2 regions of the Erwinia tasmaniensis Et1/99 genome follow, and region 2 is predicted to be linked to the other one. Evidence: predicted binding sites of a transcription regulator. Region 2 holds the regulator's gene; the other holds the start of a gene.
The links. The regulator PurR, encoded in region 2, represses purine synthesis genes. The targets are predictions, from matches to a motif close to CANGCAAACGTTTGCNTG.
Positions count from the first base shown of each region.

Region 1 (5,409 bases), 990 kb from region 2:
TCATAAGATCGAATAATATAAGGTACGTTTTACGCATATCTGAACGCTTGAGACAACAGGAAGAGAGCCGGGTGCCGATCTTCGCAGCAGATATTTTTCTAATAGAACCACTGTTTTCTGCAACCTATAACCGGTCTGACGCAGACAAAACTTTCGCCTGCTTAATCTATTACGGCAGGGTTGTGGCCTCTTGATACAGACGCTTCTACACAAATGCCTGTATTTCATCTGACCACTATTCTGGAACAACCATACTTTAGCAGAGAAAATTGGAACGCAAGTTCTATTTCCAGAATGGACTATGGCCTCCTTAGCAACCGATAGTTGCTCATTGAAATCAGATATAAATTTCATCACACACTTTCTCACGCCGCTGATTAATTGTATTTGATTCTGGTAAAGTAAAGAGAATCTACTAATCCGCCGCATTCGTTATGGAAAAAATGAATCATATATTAATGAAGAAAAATAATGATACGCGTAACCAGCAGGACATATCGCGCAAAACCGTGCATAATAAACGGATAAATTAATTCACCGCCGTTTCTGTTAACAGCATGCCATTTGTCATCCTGTCCACTGACAGATTAATAATAATAAAGCTTAAGTGAGCCTGTCGATTATTTCCCCTGCAAATAACAAGGGCATGACGTCTAACGAACATCGATAATCAGCACGAATATTTCATCAATAGCTCACTGACATCGATTCAAAGAAGATGAGTTCAAACAATGGATAACAATATTATTATCGATAATCTTCTCATGCTTGACGGTCGTACCCGAATGCTGTCGCGTATACCGGACGGGAAAGGCGTGATGCTTCCCGCCTCTGCCTGTCGCTGTTTTATCGCGCTGGCTCAGGCTAAAGAGCAGGTGTTATCGCAAGAACAGCTAATGGATGTGGGCTGGCGTCATTCCGGCGTAGAGGTTACAGACAACAGTGTACGGGTGATGATTACCAAGATTCGCCGTGCGCTGATCGCGCTCGAAGTCAATGACAGCGTCCAGCTGATTGCCGTAACGCGCAGTGGATACCGGCTGATTGTGCGCACAGAACAACCTGACATAACGCGGCGTACAACATCTGCCAGCAATCCGCTGCACGTCTCGACAGGATTGGTTTCGCGGCACGTCAGTGCGTACCGAGCCCATCGCTTTTTGAGACGACGTTTAGCGGCAGGTGCAGCCGGGCTGGTACTGGGGAGCTGTCTGGCCGCGGCGGTCAGCTGGCTGCTGGCAATCAAACCCACACCAATCAACTACGTGCGCTGGCACGGCGCGGAGACCCCACCACAGACGGAGGTTTGGGTGCCGGGAAATATTTCACCCGACAAACAGCGGGTCGTCCAGACACTACAACTTTACAGGCAGTACGCTATTAACAAGAACGGGGATATTAACCCCGAACATGCCCGTTACCTCTACATTACTACGGGGGGAGCCAGCCCCGATCTGGGCCTGATCGCCTGTGTTGCCCCGCTGCGGGATTCGGAGAACAACTGTGAATCGTACTCTTTTAAATATCGTTAAATCGCCAACTACGCTGTGTTTTATTGGCGGACTTATACTACCGCTTGTGGCTTGTATGCTGAAAGATATGGTCTTTAATCCGCTGAAAGCCAGCTGCATTGTTTCTCAGGCACGATATGATATCAGTGATGAGAATAACTGGACGCTGACGCGCGGTATTTATCGTTTTTATCGCGATGGTTTAACCCGGTGGCGCGTGATCTATACCGGCAGTATCAGTGACTATATCAATGGCGGTAGGCAGCTCCACCCTGTTGCCGTGCTGCGCGAAATCACCTTCAGTAGCAGCGTAAGTCAAAACCGGCTGATAAATACCACTATTCAGCAGAGCAGCAGGCTGGGCGATCAAAGCAACGATGATGATGTGGCAAAATATGTTTTTCGACATCTCACCCCAGGAGAGATCCATACCAGCCGGATGTATCTGCTGGATGATAAAGCACTGGCTATCGGCGGTGAAAACAGTGCGCCCATGCTGTGCGTAAACTGAAATGGGGGCATTTAAACCTCCCCTCTCCATCCCAGGTGATCAGAATGCGGTGTTTATTGATTCATATCCCACAGGGCATAACCCGCAACACAGCAGGTCGCCATCATCACCATTAACATGGAGGTAGAAAGAACCTTATATAACAAACTGCCGGCGTTTTTTTTAATGTTGTTACTCATTCACTTAATCCTGTAATTAACACTCGCGCCAGCTTTGATTAGAATCAGGCAGGCTGCATAGTGTAAACCACGTATTCAGCAGGATAATCAGTGGATAAGATTTCATTACTGTGGCTATTTCATCAGCTCTGGTGTCGTACAGGCTTTGGCACCGGTCTGGTTACCGACGGGCAAATAAAGGCTGCCGCCATCATTTTTCCCTACGGCGCGATTTTTCATTGCACTGCAGACAGTGAGCAACCGATGTTGCTTACGCAACTCTGTATTGGGCCAGAATCTAACAATAAGTAAAACTTATTCAAAAATGCAAATTTTGCCGTGTGACAAAATGCCGTCACAAGCAACGTTACCGAAAAGCCTCTTTTTTCAACCAGGCAACCGTTTACGTAGCGACTAAGATTGCATGAACACCAGAGAGTGAAAAAGTTCATGTCAGCAGGATTATTTTGTGACACAAATCACACTTTAGCGGAATTGAAATGAAACAGAATTTGACAAGTGTGAGTGATCTCTATTTCCTAGAGCGCTGAAAGCGGCACACTGCCGTAAAACTTCCAACGGGTGTTTTCGTTCAAGTGACAAGCCCCCCTTGTCGCCCGTTAAACCGGTAACGCGATCTGAACGATAGCTGTCGCACAGGTCACTGAGCATATGAAAAAACAATGAAACATAAAATAATGATGGCGGGAGCGCTGGCCGCACTCTCTTATTCACAAACCTCAGTCGCAGAGACCGGCGATGCCTCCTATGTTTCTGACTGGTGGCATCAAAGTGTGAATGTGGTGGGCAGCTACCATACGCGCTTCGGACCGAAGCTGAATAATGATGTCTATCTTGAATACGAAGCCTTTGCACATAAAGACTGGTTCGATTTCTACGGCTACGTTGATGTGCCAAAATTCTTTGGTGTTGGTAACGGTAATGACAAGGGTGCCTGGGATAACGGTTCCCCGTTCTTTATGGAGATCGAACCGCGTTTCTCTATTGATAAACTGACGGGCACCAGCCTGGGCTTTGGCCCGTTTAAAGAGTGGTATTTCGCCAATAACTACGTTTACGATATGGGTGATAGCAAGGCCAGCCGCCAGAATACCTGGTATATGGGTCTGGGCACCGATATCGATACCCATTCAGATATTGGTCTGTCGCTCAATGTATACGCCAAATATCAGTGGGAAAACTATGATGCCGCTAACGAAAATAGTTGGGACGGCTACCGCTTCAAAGTGAAATATTTTGTGCCGCTGACTACGTTATGGGGCGGTAATCTGAGCTATATCGGCTTCACCAACTTTGACTGGGGTTCCGACCTCGGAGATAAATCCAGCCCGGCGCGCACCAGTAACTCCATCGCCTCCAGCCATATTCTTACTCTTGGCTACGACCACTGGCACTACTCATTTGTCGCGCGTTACTTCCATAACGGTGGCCAGTGGAACGACGGCGTGGTGCAAAACTTCGGCGGCGGTGATTTCAGCCTGAAATCTTCCGGCTTCGGCTACTACCTGGTTGCCGGCTATAACTTCTGACCACGGGTCAGCAGAGCTGATACCAACGCCAGCACGACTAAAAGCTCAACGCGCCAATCGGCGCGTTTTTGTTGCCGCCCGGATGCAGCTATACTTGGCTGGCAATACTGCATATGAAATCAGGAAGAGTTATGTCTGCAAGGCTTGTCGATCACGATGTTAAATTGCGTCCGCTGGAACGCGAAGATCTGCGTTTTGTCCACCAGCTGGATAATAACGCCAGCGTTATGCGTTACTGGTTTGAAGAGCCGTATGAGGCTTTTGTTGAACTGTCAGATCTCTATGATAAGCACATCCACGATCAGAGCGAACGGCGCTTTGTGGTGGAACATAACGGCGCGAATGCCGGTATGGTGGAGCTGGTAGAAATTAATCATATTCATCGCCGGGCGGAGTTTCAGATTATTATCGCCCCCGACCATCAGGGCAAGGGATTAGCCAGCAAGGCTGTAAAGATGGCAATGGATTATGGTTTCTCCGTGCTGAATCTCTATAAGCTCTATCTGATCGTCGACAAAGAGAACGACAAGGCAATTCACATCTATCGCAAACTGGGCTTTAAGGTAGAAGGTGAGTTGATCCACGAATTCTTTATTAACGGTGAATATCGTAACACCATACGCATGTGCATTTTCCAGCCGCAGTATCTGGAGCATTTCAAACCCGCGCAGGGGATGGTTCAACCGACCGCGCAGTAAAAAGGCCGGAAATCCGGCCTGGTGAGATTCAGCTACGTCACCTATGCCCCACGCGCGCCGACCGGATCCATGATGATCTGCAGGCGCGCTGGCTCAATTTTGTACATCCCTCCGTAGAAAGGATCAACCCCCAGCCAGCCGGGGAAACCGAGCAGCGGAATGTTACCCAGCAGATACCACAGGTTCGGGCTCTCCTTTAATGGCAAAGTCTGTGGAATATAGCCAGCGCGCTCCAGCATCACCCGATACTTTTTCTTACCGAAATAGTTACCGTTGGACTTCGCCAGCGTCACGGTTTTGGGCGTATAGCCCTCTGCTACCGCCCTCCCGCTTTCATCCTGTATCACAAACTTCACCCCCGGAGGCTGGGTTTGTAGCGTGACATCCTGAGTCTCGCTGGAAACAATTGTCGCGCATCCCGTTAACATCCACGCTGCCATCAGCGCTGTGATCAGCCGTTTCATGATTATTCCTGCCTGAATCCAGTATGCTGACAGTCTAAGCCGGAGCGAGTCAGTTTTCATTACTTACCTCCCCGTGCCAGCGGGCGAACACAGCGGTTAATCGATGCGTTATTCAGCCATCAAAGGGAAAACAATCTGCCATGCCCTGAACGCAACACCTTGACTCATGCCGCTCTCTTTAAGAAACGAGCCTCTCATACCAGTTAACCAAACATGCGCTCAAGGTAGCGTTCCAGCGCCATGCGTGAACTGAAGCCGTGGGGGATACCATAGTGGTCGTTGGCCTCACCGGCCAGATACATCGGAAAACGGATATAGTGATCGCAGATTTTCACCTCCGAGGCGGTGCTGGCGATCGCCTGGCTTCTCTCTTTTAGCATTGGGTGGATAACCAACGCGGTACGACCAAGACGTGCTTCACGGTTGACATACACATAGTCTTCGCCGCGGCGATAGCCGTAGGTTTTGGGGGTTACCGCATCCATTTCAAATCCCACTTTTTCCAAAACGCGTGCTA
Region 1 is NC_010694.1:1,056,017-1,061,425, reverse strand. It holds gene ETA_RS05820 (winged helix-turn-helix domain-containing protein) at 732-1,532, shown strand; gene ETA_RS05815 (hypothetical protein) at 1,588-2,022, shown strand; gene ETA_RS20550 (hypothetical protein) at 2,076-2,201, opposite strand; gene ETA_RS19875 (hypothetical protein) at 2,292-2,492, shown strand; gene ETA_RS05810 (nucleoside-specific channel-forming protein Tsx) at 2,864-3,730, shown strand; gene speG (spermidine N1-acetyltransferase) at 3,862-4,428, shown strand; gene ETA_RS05800 (hypothetical protein) at 4,470-4,892, opposite strand; gene ETA_RS05795 (DUF2002 family protein) at 5,096-5,409, opposite strand, start outside.
Region 1: a site for PurR is predicted at 2,573-2,590, ahead of ETA_RS05810 (nucleoside-specific channel-forming protein Tsx). Genes of this name have one in related genera too.

Region 2 (5,409 bases):
CAATCCATGTCGATACGGCCATGCTGGCAAGAAAACACAGTCCGAGTTGCAACATATTTTGCAGAGCAGCCGCTTTACCGGTTGCCTGAGGAAACGGAAGAAGGGCGCTGGACACCACGATAGGGTAGATAGCCCCATTGGCCATTGCCATTCCACAGAACGGGAGTAGCAGAGTCCATAATGCGGGTTGCGAAAATTGCGCAATGAGATAGAGCGCGACAATACTCAGGCTATAGAACGCCAGCAGCCACGGGAGGATCTTGCGCCCGGCAAATCGATTAAGCAACGCGCGGCAGCCAAAACCGCCGATAAGAAAAGCGGCGGTTTGCGGAACGTAGCTCAGGCCAATATCGCCCGGCGTCAGTCCTAAGTTGCCCAGAATAAAAGGTGAACCGGTAAGCCAGGCAAAGAAGCTGGCAGAGCAGGCCGCATAGGTCATCACGTTACCGCAGTAGATGGGCGATTTAAGCAGGGCAATAAAGCCCGGAGCGGGAATATCAGGTGCGGATGCGCTTTTCCCCACACGTGGGCGTGATGGCAGCAGAAAAGTCGGTATCAGCAGCAGCAGAGTGATGAGTAAAAGCGCGACGAATATGGCCTGCCATGAAAAATGGCTTAACAGCCATGCACCCAGCAGCGGTGCCAGGGCTGGTGAAAGTGCGACCAGCGGCATGATGGTGGCAAAGACGCGATTCGCCTGCGCACCGCTGTAGCGATCGACGACAAGCGCCTGCCAGCTTACGGCTGCGGCACATACCCCTACCGCCTGCACAAAACGCCATGCCAACAGTGACGTCGCGGAGTCAACCCAAAGCATGGCGGCACAGCCTATAGCAAACAGGCTCAGTCCCATCAACAGTACCGGCTTACGGCCGATGCGGTCCGAAAGGGGGCCCCATATCAGCTGGGCGCAGGCAAATCCGGCAAGGAAAATGCTTAGGCTGGCGCTGATAGCCCCGGCCTGGGTGTCAAGATCCCGCTGCATTACGCCAAATGCTGGCAGGTACATATCGGTGGCGAGAAAGCCCAGCATGCTCAGCAGCGCCAGGTAAATCATAAAACCTTTCGAATTCATACAGATTTGCTCTTGTCATACGGTTTTTTTTGCTGGCGCAGTGTAATCGCGTGCGGGGCGGCCTGTGAAACGCTAATATTCGTTGACTGTTATGAAAATTTTTGAAGGCTGGATATGTGGTCTGAACATTCACTCGAAGTCATTGATGCCGTGGCCCGAACCGGAAGTTTCACCGCCGCTGCCGCTGAACTGCACCGCGTTCCTTCTGCGGTAAGCTATACGGTGCGTCAGCTGGAGGAGTGGCTGGCCGTCAGTTTATTTGAAAGGCGGCATCGTGACGTGGTGCTGACCGATGCCGGTCGTGTATTTAGCGAAGAGGCCAGATCTGTTATCAAAAAAATGCTTGCCACCCGTCGCCGTTGCCAACAGGTAGCAAACGGCTGGCGGGGGCAGCTCAATATCGCCGTTGATCGTATGGTCCGGCCATCGCGGACCCGGCAGCTGGTGGTGGATTTTTACCGCCATTTCCCAGATATGGAGCTGCATATCATGCCAGAAGTCTTCAACGGCGTTTGGGATGCGCTGGCGGACGGTCGCGCGGATGTGGCGATAGGCGCTACCCAGGCGATCCCGGTGGGGGGGCGTTTTGCGTTTCGGGATATGGGCAGCCTGAACTGGCGCTGCGTGGTCAATGCACAACATCCGTTAGTCGGACGGCCGGGGCTGCTGACGGAAGGATCGGTACGCGAGTGGCCTTCGCTGGTCATGGAAGATACCTCGCGTGCGCTACCCAAACGCACAACCTGGACGCTTGATAATCAACGGCGGCTGGTCGTTCCTGACTGGGAAAGTGCCTTTGACTGCCTGCGAGCGGGGTTGTGTGTTGGCATGGTTCCGGGACATTTTGCGCAGCCGTTATTACAGCAAAATATATTGTGTGAACTGACGCTGAGTTCGCCCTTCCCGGACAGCCCATGCTGCCTGACCTGGTCAGAGCAAAGCGCCTCACCGGCGCTGAGCTGGCTGCTGGAATATCTTGGTAGCACTGAAACCCTTAACGCCGAATGGTTGAGTGAGCAATCCAATACGACAGTGATACAAGATCAGCGGCGGTAGTCGCGGTAAGGGCCGTCCGCCACCGAGCGTCTTTCAATCAAAGTAGGGTACACTTCAATGGTTTGCGACTCTTCGCGCTTGCTGGTGATGCGGTCAAGTAACATATTGAATGCGGTTTCACCAAGACGCTCTTTCGGTTGGTGTACGGTGGTCAATGCCGGAGTGAAATAACGGGCGTTGCGCACGTTATCATAGCCAATGACCGAAATATCCTGGGGGACCCGCAGGCCCATTTCATCGGCTGCGCAGATTGCGCCCATTGCCATAATATCTCCGCCGCAGAAAACCGCGGTCGGGCGTTGTTTCTGCGCCAGGATTTGTTGCATCGCGCGGTAGCCGGATTCAGGTTCGAAATCTCCCTGTACCAGCCATTCTTCCCGCAGAACGATGCCCGCTTCAGTCAGAGCTTTCAAAAATCCCGCATGGCGTCCGCCACCGGTGTTGCGCTCCAGCTGGCCTGGGATGGCGGCAATATCCCGGTGTCCGCGTTCAATCAAATAGCGCCCGGCAAGATACCCGCCCTCAAACGCATTATCCAATACCGTATCGGTAAAATCACCGCGCGACTTGCCCCAGTCCATAACAACCATAGGAATATTGCGGTGATCTTCAAGCATTGAAATCAGCGCGTCCGGGTATTCAGAGCACATGACCAGCAGGCCATCAACACGTTTTTGCGCCATCATTGACAGGTAAGCCTGCTGCTTTTCTATATTGTTATGGGCGTTACCCAGGATCAGGGTATAGCCTTTGGCAAAGCAGCTGTTTTCTACCGCCTCAATGATTTCAGCAAAATAGGGGGCTTCACTTGATGTTGCCAGCAGACCAATCGTTTTGGTGTGGTTTACCTTGAGGCTGCGTGCTACGGCGCTGGGGGAGTAATGCAATTCTTTGATTGCAACCCACACCGCTTCACGGGTCTCATCGGCGACAAAGCGTGTTTTATTGATGACGTGAGACACGGTGGTGGTGGAAACACCGGCGCGCTTTGCCACATCCTTAATTGTTGCCATGTAAATCGTACTCCTGGTGTTATCAGTAACCCCCTGATAACCGGTTTGTTAAACGTTTGCCTTAGCCCAGGCTCTTCCCGTTGGGCCAGAATTATTGGGGTTGTCTAAAGGGGGCGGGAAGAGAAGAAATCTGCCCGCAACAGGGTGCACGGAACCGATCGCATCGGGTTTAGCGGCTGTTGCGCAAATTAAGAGGGGAATTCTATCAAGGCTGCGCAAAGAAAACGAGAATTTTGCCCGTAAGGACAGGAATTTTTGCTGGATCGGAACGTCACAATTCGCTCGCGAGGATGAAAATCGTCAGCCGCGTTCGGATCGACGGCTTTGGGGAGCTGCAGCATGAAAGGGGGGCGTGTCACGGGCCAGAGGGTCTGCTTGTGGCCCGCTGTGGAAAAAAGCCGCTAACGAATCGTTTTCGGTGTCATAACGCGACGAGCACCCACATAATGTTCCTGCCAGTAATCGTCGCTAAGCGCACTGACCTGAATGTCTTTTCCTGTCCTTGGCGACTGGATAAATTTATTTTCACCAAGATAAACCCCCACGTGGTCGGCTGAGCCTCTTCCGTTGATGCGGAAAAACACTAAATCACCTTTCTCAAGACGGTCACGTTTGATCGGAGCCGCATCGCGCAGGTGATACATTTCATTCGCGGTGCGTGGGATTTTAAATTTAACTAAATCTTTGTAGGCATACCAGACAAGCCCGCTGCAGTCGAACCCAGTCTTAGGGGAGCTGCCGCCCCACAGATAGGGCTTACCGAGCTGCCCCATTAGTTTACTGACTGCGGTTTCACGGGCTTTTTGATAACGAATGCGGTGTGCATTACTGAGTTTCAACGGGGCTGAGGGATCGACTTTGCCAACCTTAGCTAAACTGCTTTCCGCGCGCTGTCTGCCGTAATGCTTTTTCGGTGCTTTTTTTTTGCTAGCCGTACGACTTATCCGTGCGTTAACTTTCTTGCCTTTCAGCGCTGGCTGCTTAGTCGCCGCTTTCTTCGTGAGTTTGTGATCCTGCGCCGGAGTGAGATGTGCTGCTTTTGTGGGCTGTTTTGCTTTTTTAACCGGCTGCTCTTTGGCTTTTTTTGTCGGGGAGGCTTTAACCGGGCGTCGCTTGCGTCGTTCATCTTCTCGCGCGCTATTGCGATCGGCTTTATGCTGATTTGCATTGATGAGTGTGTGGGGCGATGCGTGCGCCATATTGAAAAATAGCTGAGCAAAGGCCAACAAGAAAAGCGTAAGGAATAAACGCATCATTTCCATTAACAGTTTATGCGTCGCAACGGTCAGCAACGCGATCGTAAGTAGTGGTTTCTGCGCGCAGGCAGAAAGTTGTAACGATTCTAAACTAACTGGAGAGCAAAGAGTAAGGCCTTTTTTGTTACAATAATACAGAACGAGTATATGATTCAATATTGAGCACAATCAGTTGCTTAACCCAGCATGTTCTGACGTTAAGTCGTTAACTGATGCGGTACGCACCATAAGATAATGTTATTTTGTTATCATGACCCGATCGCCTGACTGCGTGTGGTCAGTGACAGATGAAAATGTCATTATCATCGTCAGGCCAGAATAGCTACAATCATAGCTGGCTACAGCCTATACACAAAGTATCGTATTGAGGAAGGCATTTATGAGTACTGTTGAAAAAATTCAGCGCCAGATCGCAGAAAATCCAATTCTGTTATACATGAAAGGTTCCCCAAAGCTGCCAAGCTGCGGCTTTTCCGCTCAGGCGGTACAGGCGCTCTCTGCCTGTGGCGAACGTTTTGCTTATGTGGATATTCTGCAAAACCCTGACATTCGTGCAGAAATGCCAAAATATGCTAACTGGCCAACGTTTCCACAGCTGTGGGTAGATGGTGAGCTGGTAGGTGGCTGCGATATCATTATTGAAATGTATCAGCGTGGTGAACTGCAGCAGTTGATCAAAGAGACTGCCGAGAAATATCCTGCCGACACCGCAGAATAAGAGTGATATCAGGCGTTATCTGTTCAATATTGTGAGCTTTAGAGCCAGTCAGTGAATAAGCTGACTGGCATGACGACGCCAAATTCCCGCACCTCCGGAGCCTGATAATGAAGCTGCTGCGATGAGTCCCTAAGCAGCTTCATGCCCATCCACTCCAAAATTACGCTGACCGGATGTCCAGCCGAATTAAAACGTCCTCCATTCCTGCCAGCGTTTGCCGGGAGTAAAGTACAACCTCTTTAACCGGCGTGGGATGGGTGTGCCTGGGCTAATCTGCGTCGCTCTTTGCGG
Region 2 is NC_010694.1:2,047,353-2,052,761, reverse strand. It holds gene punC (purine nucleoside transporter PunC) at 1-1,075, opposite strand, end outside; gene punR (DNA-binding transcriptional activator PunR) at 1,190-2,131, shown strand; gene purR (HTH-type transcriptional repressor PurR) at 2,119-3,144, opposite strand; gene ETA_RS10140 (C40 family peptidase) at 3,546-4,397, opposite strand; gene ETA_RS10135 (Grx4 family monothiol glutaredoxin) at 4,780-5,118, shown strand; gene rnt (ribonuclease T) at 5,387-5,409, opposite strand, start outside.